One region of the Vibrio sp. 378 genome, then DNA from elsewhere that is predicted to be linked to it. Evidence: predicted binding sites of a transcription regulator. Region 1 holds the regulator's gene; the other holds the start of a gene.
The links. Region 1 encodes MetJ, which represses methionine synthesis genes. Its sites were predicted from a motif close to TTAGACNTNTANANGTCTAA; they were not measured.

Region 1 (7,434 bases):
AGAGTCTCGCAAACTGGTTTCTCACTACAAAGAAATTGAAGCGGCTTACTACGCAACGCCGTCAACTTTAGATAAACAAGCTCGCCTAGAACGTCTAACGCTTCGCCGTAACCTTCTGTTACGTGAAACTTGGATCACTTGGGCAGAAGAAGTTCTAACTGAACTTGAAGTGATTGGTTAAACTCCTTTTGCTTTGATAAAACGAAAAAGGCTTGCCACTTGGCAAGCCTTTTATCTTTTTGAAACCAGATTTACGCACCGACTACTGCGCGAGGACGAACACCCAACGTATGGCATAACGCGTAAGTCATCTCTGCACGGTTTAGTGTGTAGAAGTGAAAATCCTTAACTCCTTCACGACTCAGTACACGCACCATATCAATAGCTTGGCTAGCTCCTACAAGCTGGCGAGTCACCGGATCATCATCCAAGCCATCGAATTGTTTGCTCATCCATCCTGGTACTTTCACGTTGTTCTGTGCCGCAAAGCGAGACGCTTGCTTAAAGTTCGATACAGGCAAAATTCCTGGCACAATTTCTACGTCAATTCCTGCCGCTACACAACGGTCACGGAATCGCAGGTAAGACTCAACGTCAAAAAAGAACTGAGTAATAGCACGGTTTGCACCTGCATCTACCTTACGTTTTAGGTTCAATAAGTCAGACTGTGCGCTTTTAGCTTCAGGGTGAACCTCAGGGAATGCTGCAACGGAGATATCGAAATCGTGGCGTGATTTCAGCAGCTCAACCAAATCCGAGGCATACATATCAGGCGCACCGCCACCTGGAGGAATATCACCACGCAGAGCGACGATATTTTCAATACCATTGTTCCAATAATCATCGGCAATATTAATCAACTCTTCACGAGTCGCATCAATACAAGTGAGATGGGGAGCGGCAACCAATCCGGTTGTTGCTTTAATTTCTTTAATGATGGAGTGTGTTCTGTCACGCTCGCCGGAGTTCGCACCGTAAGTCACAGAAACAAATTTAGGTTGAAGCGTTTTAAGACGGTGCACTGAATTCCAAAGTGTTTCTTCCATCTTAGCGCTGCTTGGCGGAAAAAACTCAAACGATACATTGATGTTATCTGATAACTCAGCAATATTCTGGTTCAAGGCGTCGATATGGCCTGCGTGCGTATATCCCATCTTACTCTCCCTGCGGCACTCCGCCACGAAAACAAATCCTTAAAATCGACGTTTAGACGTCTATATGTCTACAGAATGTATTGAATACGATTTAATGTCAACCTTGTAATTATGAATTTTTCTCAAGTTAATAATGAAGATAGTTCAAGTTTCTACTTGAGCATCATCTCGCCATTTTGCACGGGTTATGACTTCAGTATGGCACTGATAGGGGAATAAAAAACCCTGGATTAATTCCAGGGTTTTTAGGTCAATCGCAACTTTAAAATAAACCAGCCAATCGGTTGAGGTCGGATTGAATAGCGCCGGCTGTCACTTCTCTGCCTGCGCCTGGTCCTCGAATGACCAGAGGGTTATCTTTGTACCACTTGCTCTCTATGGCAAAAATGTTATCGCATGGCAATAAGTTGGCGAGCGCGTGCTCACGAGATAACGCTTCGACTCCCACCGTTGCTTTACCATTTTTTTCTAAACGCGCCACATAGCGAAGCACTTGATCGTTTCTCTGTGCTTTTGTCAGACGCTCTTGAAGTATTTCACTCAACAACGCTCCATTATCGAAGAAATCATCTAAGCTCAGTTCTCTTAATTCTTCTGGCACCAAAGACTCAACTTTAACGCTGTCTGGTTCTATATCTAGGCCCGATTCTCGAGCCAAGATGACTAACTTACGCATTACATCGGAGCCATCTAAATCAGAACGAGGGTCAGGTTCGGTTAACCCTTGCTGCCAAGCAAGATCGACTAAATCATTAAATGGCACAGAACCATCAAACTGTTGGAACAGCCATGATAGCGTCCCCGAGAAAATACCCGATAGAGCGACGATTTCATCCCCACTTTCACGAAGATCTCGCACGGTATGGTTTATCGGTAACCCAGCACCAACCGTTGCGTTGTATAGCCAATGACGACCAATTTTAGCGAATGCATCTTGAACCTGATGGTAGTACTGACTATCTGCGGAACCGGCCACTTTGTTGGCGGAAATCAAATGAATGCCTTGCTGTGCGATTTCTACGTAGCGCTGAGCCAAATCTTTACTCGCGGTAACATCAAGCACGACGGCTTCATCGTAGCTTTTAAGCGCTCCCAAACGTGCCAGCCAATCCCCATTGTTTGCTATGCTTTCATCATCAAATCGTTCAGCAACACTCACCGCCTCAATACCTTGCTCATCGAACCAATAGGTTTGGCTATCCACAACCGCGACAAGATCAAAGCTCATACCATGACGTTTTTCGAGCTCACTTTTTTGCGTCGCAAATAAATTTAACCAACTAGAACCAATATTACCCTTGCCACATAAAGCCACTGCCACGCGTTTTTGCGCTTGGAACAACTGGCTATGAATCGTTTGAACCAACGCCTCGGTATCAGTACGGCGCAAAACAGCGACTAGGCTCAGCCCTGAGTCTGTTTCAGAGATAAATTCTACCGGAGAGTGCTTTAGCTTCTGATAAAAGCCAAAGCAATGATTGGCGTTTTTCGTAACGCCTGCACCTACCGCAGCTAAGAGCGAGTAACCTTCTTTTAGCTTAATTTCTGCCTCTACCGCAAGCTCTTGCAAGTGTTTCAATGCACCACCGGCGATTTCTGCGGTGTAAGCCAAGCGTAGCGTATGCTGATCGGATTGAGCTTCAAATGCCAATGGCTCTAATTGCGCGCGCTGCAACGCTTGTAATACATCACTCTGTGTTTTTTCGAAGTCGTGCCCATGCATGAAAGACAACTGCACCAATAAAACATCATCCAGTGAAGTAATAATTTTAGCGCCACGACCAGATGCCAATACACGCTCAATACGAGTAGAACCCGACTCTGGCAGATAGCTACACTTGAGATTAAGGTCCATGGTACTTTGCGCCACAGGCTGAAGCGTACGACTGTGTAGCACTGGGGCAGCTAAGCGAGCAAGTTCACTGGCTTCATCCAATCGAAGTAACGGTAATAAACAAGCGTCAGACACCAAACGTGGATCGGCACTATAGACACCAGCAACATCACTCCAAATCGTGACAGTACTGACTTCAGCAAGCGCGCCTATGACCGTTGCAGAATAGTCAGAGCCGTTACGACCAAGTAGGATGGTTTCTCCTGCCTCGTTCTGAGCCATAAAGCCAGTAATTACCACACGTTTATGGTTATGCTGCGCGAGGATCTCTTTAATTAAAGGGTATGAACGAGCGCGATCAACCTCTGGTTGAGTTCCCGCTTCTGCACGTAAAAACGCTCGTGCATCTTGTGCAACCGCAGGGATAGAACGTTGAGATAATAACGCGGCCAATAGGCGAGCAGACCATACTTCTCCGTGTCCCAGTACCGCAGCTTTTTGCGCATTAGTGAGTGGTGCAGTTAGCTCCGAGAGAGTACTGAACTCATCATGTAATAAAGCTAACAGCTCTTCTTTTGCTTCACTCTCCAACAAGCTTTCTATTAGCTCAGTTTGGAACTGTCTCAAGCTTTGAAGCGCTTCATGCGCAATTCGGCCATCTTTACTTAACCCTTCCAAAAACTCAATCAAGCGGTTAGTGGTTTTTCCTGCAGCAGATACGACCACAAGATCATTTTCTGTCGAATACTCCTTGAGAATACCCACAACGCGTAAGTAGCATTCTGGGTTTGCTAAGCTACTGCCACCAAACTTATGCAGCTGACGTTGTACAGTCATTGTTATCGTCTCCTATTACTGGGTAGCTTTAGCGAACGCTTGTTCTAAATCTGTGATGAGGTCTTGTGCATCTTCCAAACCGACAGACAAACGCAATAGTTGATGAGAGACCCCAGCCTCCGCCAGCGCCTCCTCACCCATTGCACGGTGCGTCATGGATGCCGGGTGGCAAATCAAACTTTCTACACCACCTAATGATTCAGCTAATGAAAACAGTTGGAGCTCTTTCACAAACACCTTTAACTGCTCAAACGAACCAGCAAACTCAAAACTCAACATAGAGCCAAAGCCCGTTTGCTGCTTTTTAGCGATGTCATGACCTGGATGTTCCGGCAGGCTTGGATGATAGATAGTTTTAACTAACGCTTGTTTCTGTAGGTAAGCCAGTACCTGCTGTGAGCTCTCTTCATGAACTTTCATACGAGCACCAAGCGTACGAATACCTCGCAGTGTCATGTAACTATCGAAAGGTGTGCCCGTTGCACCAATACAATTGCCCCACCATGCAAGCTCTTCTGCATGCGCTTCTGTGTTGGTGATGATTACCCCACCAATTACGTCCGAATGACCGTTGATGTACTTTGTTGTGGAGTGGATAACAAAATCCGCACCTAGCTCTAAAGGTTTTTGGTACACGGGTGTCAAAAAGGTATTGTCCACCGCAACTAACGCGCCGACTTGTTTCGCTTTTTCACAGGTAGCTGCAATATCCACTACGCGAACCAGAGGGTTTGACGGAGTTTCTAGCAAAATGAGTTTTGGTTTTTGTGCCAATGCAGCATCTAAAGCCTGTTCGTCTGATTGATCGACAAACTGAACCTTAAAATCGCCTTTGCTAGCTCGGGTATTAAAAAGACGATAGGTGCCGCCATAACAATCGTGAGGAGCAATAATGAGATCATCTGGGCCGAGAAAAGCGGAAACCCATAAATTTAATGCCGACGTACCGCAGTTAGTAACAACCGCTCCTTTTCCAGACTCAAGTTCAGATAGCGCACTTTCCAACAGTCCGCGGTTTGGATTACCAGATCGTGTGTAATCATACTTGGGCACTTCACCAAAAGCAGGAAAACCATAGTTAGTGGAAAGATAAATAGGTGGAACGACAGCATGATATTGGCTGTCTGATTCAATACCAGTGCGTACTGCAATGGTCGCAGGTTTGCGAGTGCTCATGGGTGTATCCTTTCACGGGTAATGACTTCTAAATAGGAATGCGCTATATCTAATGAGTAACATAAAGTGATCAACACGCTTCCTTTGCTGTTATGTTCACTTTACTCGTCAAAAAATGAGACGTCAACACTTCTAGACGTCTATATGTCTTTGCTTATGGCGGTAAATGCAGCTAAAATCAGCACCTAAATTATTTTTAACCGATTACATAAATGAAGGTGTGCAATGGCTGACTGGAATGGCGAATACATTAGCCCATATGCAGAGCACGGCAAAAAAAGCGAACAAGTAAAAAAAATTACCGTCTCTATCCCGCTAAAAGTTTTAAAGGTGCTAACTGATGAGCGTACTCGCCGTCAGATCAATAACTTACGCCATGCAACCAATAGCGAATTGCTATGCGAGGCATTTTTGCACGCGTACACAGGTCAGCCACTTCCGACAGATGAAGACCTTCGTAAAGACCGTCCTGATGATATTCCAACAGAAGTAAAAGCGCTGATGACGGAAATGGGCATCGAATTTGAGTCATTCGACGAAGAATAAAAAAGCCTGATAAGAGGTTTCAGGTAATAACTCTTGCCTCGAGCCAAATGAATGACATAAAAAATGGGACGCAATAGCGTCCCATTTTTTATGTATCACATCTGAAAGATATATTACTCTGCCATGTAGTTTTCAGGCATCTCGATACGAGCTACACCTGAATTAACCGCCGCCTGAGCAACCGCTTTTGCAACACGTGGTAGCAAACGTGAATCCATTGGTTTTGGAATAATATAGTCCGCACCAAACTCTAGCTTATCAACACCTGCAGCCTTCAATACGGCTTCAGGTACAGGCTCTTTTGCTAGCTCACGAATCGCCTCAACGGCTGCAAGTTTCATTTCATCATTGATTTCACTTGCACGCACATCAAGAGCACCGCGGAAAATGAATGGGAAACACAATACGTTGTTAACTTGGTTAGGATAATCACTACGGCCAGTACCCATGATCAAGTCATCACGAACTGCGTGAGCAAGTTCCGGCTTGATTTCAGGATCCGGGTTAGAACATGCGAATACGATTGGCTTATCTGCCATCAACTTCAACGCTTCCGCTGGCAATAGGTTTGGACCAGATACACCTAGGAACAGATCTGCACCTTCAATCACGTCTTCTAGTGTGCGCTTATCTGTATTGTTCGCAAATAGCTGCTTATATTCATTAAGATCATCACGACGAGTGTGAATCACACCTTTGCGATCTAGCATGTAGATTTTTTCGCGCATTGCGCCGCATTTGATCAGAAGCTCCATACACGCTACAGCGGCAGCGCCAGCGCCAAGACAAACAATTGTTGAATCTTCAAGTTTCTTACCTTGAAGTTCGATTGCATTCAGCATACCCGCTGCCGTTACAATAGCAGTACCATGTTGATCATCGTGGAATACTGGTACATCACAACGTTCAATCAGACGCTTTTCAATCTCAAAACAGTCTGGTGCTTTAATATCTTCAAGGTTGATACCGCCAAAAGTGTCTGCAATGCTCGCAACAGTATCAACAAATTCATCGATCGTGCGGTGCTTAACTTCAATATCAATAGAATCAAGACCTGCAAAACGCTTAAACAGTAACGCTTTACCTTCCATCACTGGCTTAGATGCAAGTGGACCTAGGTTACCTAGACCTAGAATAGCGGTACCGTTAGAAATAACAGCAACCATGTTCCCTTTTGCAGTGTACTTGTACACGTTATCCGGGTTTTGTGCGATTTCACGCACTGGCTCTGCAACACCAGGGCTGTAAGCAAGGGCAAGATCACCCGCCGTTTCCGCAGGCTTTGTCAGTTCGACAGCAATCTTTCCTGGAGTTGGATAAGCATGGTAATCCAATGCTTTTTGGCGATGTTCTTCTTCTGGAGTGGCTGCTTGGTGGTTGTCTTCAGACATGGACGTTTCTCTTTTTTATTTTTAGGTAAGGGGGCATAAATTCTATCGGATAGAAATCAAACTTCATAGGCAAGATTGCGAGCAATATCCTTAAAAAGCCGATAATAAAAGAGATTAGACCAGATAACGGGGTTAAGCACCTGATTTTCGAGTCAGGTGCTCTTTCTTCTTACTATTATTGGAGTATGCAAACTCAGAAAGTATCGTTACTCTTCGTCCACGTATTGCGCTTGGAGATAATTCTCAATACCAGACATTTCAATCAAGCCAAGTTGCGTCTCTAGCCAATCAACATGTTCTTCTTCATCTTCAAGAATATCTTGGAAGAGATCTCGAGACACATAATCTCGAATGTCTTCAGCGTAGGCAATCGCATCTTTTAAATCTGGAATAGCCGCCATTTCAAGCTTTAAGTCACACTCGAGCATTTCCTTGGTATCTTCACCAATCATCAACTTACCTAAATCTTGTAGGTTCGGTAGGCCTTCAAGGAACA
Region 2 (7,434 bases), on a different contig from region 1:
GTGAGAGTAGGACATCGCCAGGCTTTAGTTTTATTTTCACTTTTTCGAAAAGTGAAGACAAAAGCGGACGCTTGCTTATTAAAGCGAGTGATACCACTGCGGAGTGGTAGTTCAGTTGGTTAGAATACCGGCCTGTCACGCCGGGGGTCGCGGGTTCGAGTCCCGTCCACTCCGCCACTTATATTAAGCCTCAGTCGAAAGACTGAGGCTTTTTTCGTTTTGGTTCCCCGACTTAGCTTAAACCCACTTTCATATTGAAACCTTGCATCGAGAGGCAGGCTTCCCTCTGGTTATGCTTTCTAAGCCCTGTATGAGTGAAGTGGAACGCAGTTTTGTGTGGTTCCTGCAGTCTCGAGCGCTAGTTTTGAGCCTCTTCATTCACCAAAGCTCCTTTTATTCGATATTAGAAAATCTAGTTATGTGACAGAGTTTAATTGTTTGAAGTGTCGTTTGTTTCTAATTTGAAAACAGGACGACTTTGAATACAAGTTTAGTCTCACTGAGATCAAGAGGGAGAGGGGCTACATTTCTGTTAAGGCTTTGATCTACCTGAATGCTAGCTCAGTTTTATCTTGGTGGGATTGCTAACCTGTTTGGGTTCTGAACGCACTCACCCTAAATGTCTCTTTCTCATAAAAATACAAACTCGCTCATTGCTAAGTATTGTGGAAGTTTAGCTTTGATATTTGCGAGGAGCCTATATTGCCAAGGGAAGAGAAGGATACAGATGAAAATGGGTAAATTAAAAGGCTCGTCTATGAATACTATCTATCGGCAATAGTTAGTATCTATGAAAATGTAGCGTAGCGATTCTTAGTATATTTGAAGGTATATCAAAGAATAAGGAGCATTCGTCCTTGAAGGGGAGTCTGAAAATTAGTTATGAAAAAAGCAGCTAGGTAGCTGCTTTTTATTTATTAAGTTACGTGTCTTTAAGAGTCCACTGGCTCCGTATGTTCCGGAGTGGTTATTGCTTGGTTGTTCTCTTCCATCTTCTTCTCTTCTGCTTTTGCTTTTTCAATCATTGGAGTGATTGTTGAGCCTTGAATGAGGATAGAGAAAACAACGACGGAGTAGGTCATTACAAGAATAATCTCTTTTACATCGATTAACTTATCTTGAATCACCCAAATACCAGATGGAATGGAAAGTGCCATTGCCAATGCAAGGCCCCCGCGTAAGCCGCCCCACGTCAAAATACGTACTGACCACGGGTTATATTTTCTGTAACGCTTAAAGCCAATGTACGAGAGAAATACGCTTAAATAGCGAGCTGCTAGTACAAGAGGGACTGAAATAGCCATCATGATCCAGTCTTCTTTGTGGAATTCAAACAGCAGCATCGACATACCGATCAGTAGGAATAACACGCCATTCAAGAATTCATCAACAAGCTCCCAAAAATGGTCAAGGTGATCTTCACTCTCTTTTGAAAAGCCAATAAAGCGTGTCCAGTTGCCAATCATAATACCGGATACAACCATTGCGAGTGGGCCTGATACATGGATGTATTCAGCAAATGCGTAACCTGCCGTTGGGACACCAATGGTAAGTAACAATTCCATTGAGTGATCATCGGTGGCACTGATCAAGTAGTGGAATAGCAAACCGAGGACTAAACCATATGTGATACCACCGATAGCTTCTTGGATGAAGAGTAAGGTGACACTACCTACAGTTGGTGCCTCAGTGCCAAATGCAATCGTAAATAGAGTGACGAAGATAACCAAACCGAAGCCATCATTGAAGAGCGATTCTCCTTCAATCTGAGTGGAGATACGTTTGGGAGCATCGAGTTTTTTAACAATAGCCAATACAGCGATTGGGTCAGTTGGCGATATTAGAGCACCAAATAGTAAGCAGTAGACCAAATCAAATTGGATGCCAATTAACTGACAAAACCCATACAGCGCAAATCCAATAAAGAACGTGGAAAACAGTGTGGCTCCAAGAGCTAAAACAGTGATCTCCCACTTTTGATCTTTAAGGTTCGGGAGTTTGATGCCTAGTCCACCAGCAAATAGTAAGAAGCCAAGAATGCCTTTGAGCAAGAAATCTTCGAAGTTAATCCTTGTGACCGTCTCCGTCGCAATTTCGGTGAGATGGAACCAGTTGTTTTGACCCGCAATTAAGATTAGAAGTGAAAGCACCATTGAACCTGCGGTAATCGCAATGGTGGTTTGCATCTTTCCTATCTTGCTGTTTACAAAAGCAATTAGCATCGCAGCTGCGGATAGAAAACATAAAGTATGATAGACCGACATAGAGCTCTCTATTTGTAACATTTTATGAATGGAATTCTCGGCTGATGCTGCTTAAATAGCAAACGTTTTTTCGTGATTATTTTGCAAGTTAAGAAGGAGATAAAATAATCATTAATTCTACGTTTAGACGTCTAGACTCCTGAAGTTTGTGTGATAGGATGGAAAGATAACTAAAGGAATGAGGCTGTACTGTGGGAAGTAACGTAAGACAACAGATTGAAGCTCAAATGAAGCAACGTATTCTTTTGATTGATGGTGGTATGGGAACCATGATTCAAGGGTACAAACTTGAAGAGCAAGACTATCGAGGAACGCGCTTTGCGGATTGGCATTGTGATCTAAAAGGTAACAACGACCTGTTGGTTCTAAGTCAGCCTCAACTTATCAAGGAAATTCACGCTGCATATTTAGAAGCGGGTGCAGATATTCTCGAAACCAACACGTTTAACGCAACAACCATTGCGATGGCTGACTACGAGATGGAAAGCCTGAGTGAAGAAATTAACTTTGCAGCAGCCAATCTTGCACGTGAAGTTGCAGATGAATGGACCGCAAAAACACCCGATAAGCCGCGTTATGTCGCAGGGGTTTTAGGGCCGACGAACCGAACTTGTTCTATTTCTCCTGATGTAAATGACCCCGGATATCGAAATGTTTCTTTCGACGAGTTAGTTGAGGCTTACTCTGAATCGACTCGTGCTCTAATTAAAGGTGGTTCTGACCTTATTCTTATCGAGACCATCTTCGATACGCTTAACGCTAAGGCTTGTTCATTTGCTGTTGAAAGTGTGTTTGAAGAGATGGGGATTGAGTTACCTGTGATGATCTCGGGGACTATTACTGATGCTTCCGGTCGGACATTATCCGGTCAAACCACAGAAGCGTTTTACAACTCATTACGTCATGTTAAACCGATTTCGTTTGGTTTGAACTGTGCACTTGGTCCAGATGAGCTGCGTCCTTATGTTGAAGAGCTCTCTCGTATATCAGAATCTTTTGTTTCCGCTCACCCAAATGCTGGGCTTCCGAATGCATTCGGCGAATACGATTTGTCGCCAGAAGATATGGCTAAGCATGTTAAAGAGTGGGCTCAAAGTGGCTTTTTAAACTTGATTGGTGGGTGTTGTGGTACAACTCCTGAGCACATTCGCCAAATGGCACTCGCGGTTGAAAATATCGCCCCTCGTCAATTACCTGAACTTCCCGTTGCTTGTCGCTTGTCTGGCCTGGAGCCACTCGCTATTGATAAAGACTCTTTATTTATCAATGTCGGTGAGCGTACGAATGTAACCGGTTCTGCGCGTTTTAAGCGCTTAATTAAAGAAGAGCTGTACGATGAAGCGCTCGATGTGGCTCGTCAACAAGTTGAAAATGGCGCTCAAATTATCGATATCAACATGGATGAAGGCATGTTGGATGCACAAGCTTGTATGGTTCGCTTTTTAAACCTTTGTGCGTCAGAACCTGAAATCTCAAAAGTACCAATCATGGTTGACTCTTCCAAGTGGGAGGTTATTGAAGCCGGTCTTAAGTGCATCCAAGGCAAAGGCATTGTTAACTCGATCTCTCTCAAAGAAGGCAAAGAGAAATTCGTTGAACAAGCTAAGTTGATCCGCCGTTACGGTGCGGCTGTGATTGTGATGGCGTTTGATGAGATTGGGCAAGCAGATACACGTGAGCGCAAAGTAGAAATTTGTACCAACGCTTACCGAATTCTTGTTGATGAAGTGGGCTTTCCACCAGAAGACATCATTTTTGACCCAAACATTTTTGCCATTGCTACGGGGATCGAGGAGCATAATAACTACGCGGTGGATTTCATTGAAGCCGTTGGCGATATCAAACGTGATTTACCACATGCGATGATATCTGGTGGTGTTTCTAACGTCTCATTCTCTTTCCGTGGCAATAACTATGTACGTGAAGCGATTCACGCGGTGTTCCTCTACCACTGTTTTAAAAATGGTATGGATATGGGGATTGTGAATGCGGGTCAGTTAGAAATCTACGATAACGTGCCTGAAAAATTGCGTGAGGCTGTGGAAGATGTCGTTCTTAACCGTCGTGATGACGCCACTGAGAGATTGTTAGATATCGCGGCGGAATACGCAGGCAAAGGGGTAGGTAAAGAGGAGGATGCCTCTGCACTTGAGTGGAGAACCTGGCCTGTTGAAAAGCGTTTAGAACACGCGTTAGTGAAAGGAATAACCGAGTTTATCGTTGATGATACCGAAGAAGCTCGTGTCAATGCTTCAAAGCCATTAGAGGTGATAGAAGGCCCACTAATGGATGGGATGAACGTCGTCGGAGACTTGTTTGGTGAAGGTAAAATGTTCCTTCCTCAGGTCGTAAAATCTGCCCGAGTGATGAAGCAAGCAGTCGCGCATCTCGAGCCCTACATCAATGCAGAAAAGCAGGTGGGACAAACAAACGGTAAGATTTTGCTAGCGACGGTCAAAGGTGATGTACATGATATCGGGAAAAATATCGTTGGCGTTGTATTGCAGTGCAATAACTACGAAATTATCGATCTTGGTGTCATGGTTCCTTGCGAAAAGATCTTAAAAGTAGCGCAAGAAGAAAACGTCGATATTATTGGTTTATCAGGGTTGATCACGCCTTCATTAGACGAAATGGTGCATGTTGCAAAAGAGATGGAGCGTCTCGACTTTAACTTACCTCTTCTCATCGGTGGCGCAACAACGTCAAAAGCCCATACAGCAGTTAAGATTGAGCAAAATTACAAGCATCCAGTGGTTTACGTGAACAACGCCTCACGTGCAGTGGGCGTATGTACTTCTCTATTGTCAGATGAACGTCGCCCTGAATTTGTTGAAAAACTTGAAGCTGATTACGAACGAGTACGTGATCAACATAATCGAAAGAAACCGAGAACCAAACCAGTGACATTAGAAGCTGCTCGAGCGAATAAAGTTGCTATCGATTGGGAAGCTTACACCCCTCCAGTGCCTGTTAAGCCTGGCATTCATATCTTCGATGATTTTGATGTGGCTATATTACGTCAATACATCGATTGGACACCATTCTTTATGACTTGGTCACTTGTGGGTAAGTATCCAACAATTTTCCAACATGAAGAAGTTGGTGAAGAAGCAAAACGTTTATTCGAAGATGCCAACGAGTTACTTGATCGAGTTGAGCGAGAAGGCCTGTTAAAAGCGCGTGGAATGTGTGGCTTATTCCCTGCTGCGAGCGTGGGGGACGACATTGAAGTTTATGCTGATGAAACTCGTACCGACGTTGTGAAAGTATTACGTAACTTGCGACAACAGACCGAGAAACCAAAAGGATTCAACTATTGTTTATCCGACTACATCGCATCTAAAGAGTCGGGTAAACATGATTGGATAGGGGCATTTGCTGTCACTGGTGGTATTGGTGAACGAGAGCTTGCTGATGAATACAAAGCACAGGGAGATGATTACAACGCAATTATGATTCAAGCGGTGGCGGATCGCCTAGCCGAAGCGTTTGCTGAGTATTTGCATGAGCGTGTCCGTAAAGAAATTTGGGGTTATGCTGCGGATGAAGATTTATCTAACGATGATCTCATTCGTGAAAAATACCAAGGTATTCGCCCTGCACCAGGTTATCCAGCGTGCCCTGAGCATACTGAAAAAGGACCGCTTTGGGAGCTACTTAATGTGGAAGAGAATATTGGCATGACTCTAACCTCCAGCTATGCAATGTATCCGGGCGCGTCAGTCTCTGGTTGGTATTTCTCTCATCCTGACTCACGTTACTTTGCGATCGCACAGATCCAAGAAGATCAGCTAGAGAGTTACGCCGATCGTAAGGGGTGGGATAGGATCGAGGCTGAAAAATGGTTAGGGCCAAACATTAACGGTTAAATTGATGTTTACCTCGTCCAAATGTAACAACTAATGAAACGACAAAGGGCTGCAGATACGCAGCCCTTTGTTTTATTGAGTTGAACTTACTTCTCAAACAACTCAGTGTGGAGTTTTTGTATGGCTTGTTTCGATACTGATTCATGGAGCAAGAAGCATAAGTTGTGAGGGCTAGCGCCATAACAAATCATGCGTAGGTTAAAATCTTCTAGCGTGCCAAAAACCTGTTTCGCGTAGCCTTTACTCTCACTCATGTTGTTACCAATTAGGGCAACGAGGCATAGGTCACGTTCAACTTCTACCTTACATAACTCTTCTAACTCTTCTCGTACAGCTTGCGGCAGCTGCGGCGCGCCGCCGGATGTATCGGTTTGATCAAGTGTTAACGATACACTGATTTCAGATGTTGTGATCAAATCGACAGATATCTTATGCTTTGCAAGGATCTCAAAGACCTTTGCTAAGAAGCCGTATGCGTGGAACATATTGGCGCTGCGTAGCGTTACCATGGTTTGGTTACAACGCAAAGCTAGCGCACGGAATAACGGTGAGCTTTCGACTTGGTGGCGAATCCAAGTTCCCCCTTTTTCAGGCTCTTTCGATGACCCCACAAATACCGGAATGTCGTGGCGCAATGCAGGTACTAGCGTAGAAGGGTGAAGGATTTTAGCGCCAAAGTTAGCCATTTCTGAAGCTTCACTAAAGCTGATCTCGGGAATTGGTGAGGCTTTTGGTGCAATTCGCGGGTCTGTTGTGTAGATACCCGGAACATCAGTCCAGATTTCTAGCCCTGCCGCTTTAACGCTCTCAGCAATTAAGGCGGCGCTGTAATCGCTGCCCCCTCGACCTAATGTTGTTGTATTACCGGCTTCGTCAGATCCTATGAAGCCTTGAGTAACAACAACGGATTGTTGGCAAAGTGGTACGAGTTTATCTTGCGCAAGCGTCGAAATTGCTTCAATGTTTGGCTCCGCGCGACCAAAGTTGTCATCAGTACGCAGCACATCGCGGATATCAAAGCGCACTGCTTGAATGCCTCGCTCACACATTAACTGAGTTAGAATGTGCGTCGACATGAGTTCACCACATGCGACTAAATGATCGGTTAACTTCGCACTAGCTTGGATAGATGCAGCCTCGGCCAGGCTGGTTACGGTATCTAATATGCCATACACCTCGGCAGCAGTTTTCGTGCTGTCTTCGAGCTGAGTTAAAATGGCGTCATGAATGTTGGCCAGATTTTGCAGCAGCTCAGTACGGTGCGTTTGATCCTGAACGCCGTTGGCGAGTTCTACCAA

Region 2: a site for MetJ is predicted at 2,388-2,407, ahead of metH (methionine synthase). Genes of this name have one in related genera too.

Annotation. Positions count from the first base shown of each region.
Region 1 is NZ_JAWOUO010000019.1:43,395-50,828, forward strand. It holds gene R7Q48_RS21865 (PadR family transcriptional regulator) at 1-181, shown strand, start outside; gene metF (methylenetetrahydrofolate reductase) at 252-1,154, opposite strand; gene R7Q48_RS21875 (bifunctional aspartate kinase/homoserine dehydrogenase II) at 1,417-3,825, opposite strand; gene R7Q48_RS21880 (O-succinylhomoserine (thiol)-lyase) at 3,841-5,001, opposite strand; gene metJ (met regulon transcriptional regulator MetJ) at 5,227-5,547, shown strand; gene R7Q48_RS21890 (malic enzyme-like NAD(P)-binding protein) at 5,661-6,938, opposite strand; gene bfr (bacterioferritin) at 7,145-7,434, opposite strand, start outside.
Region 2 is NZ_JAWOUO010000014.1:51-7,484, forward strand. It holds tRNA gene R7Q48_RS19865 (tRNA-Asp) at 101-177, shown strand; gene R7Q48_RS19870 (cation:proton antiporter) at 933-2,264, opposite strand; gene metH (methionine synthase) at 2,456-6,136, shown strand; gene lysC (lysine-sensitive aspartokinase 3) at 6,223-7,434, opposite strand, start outside.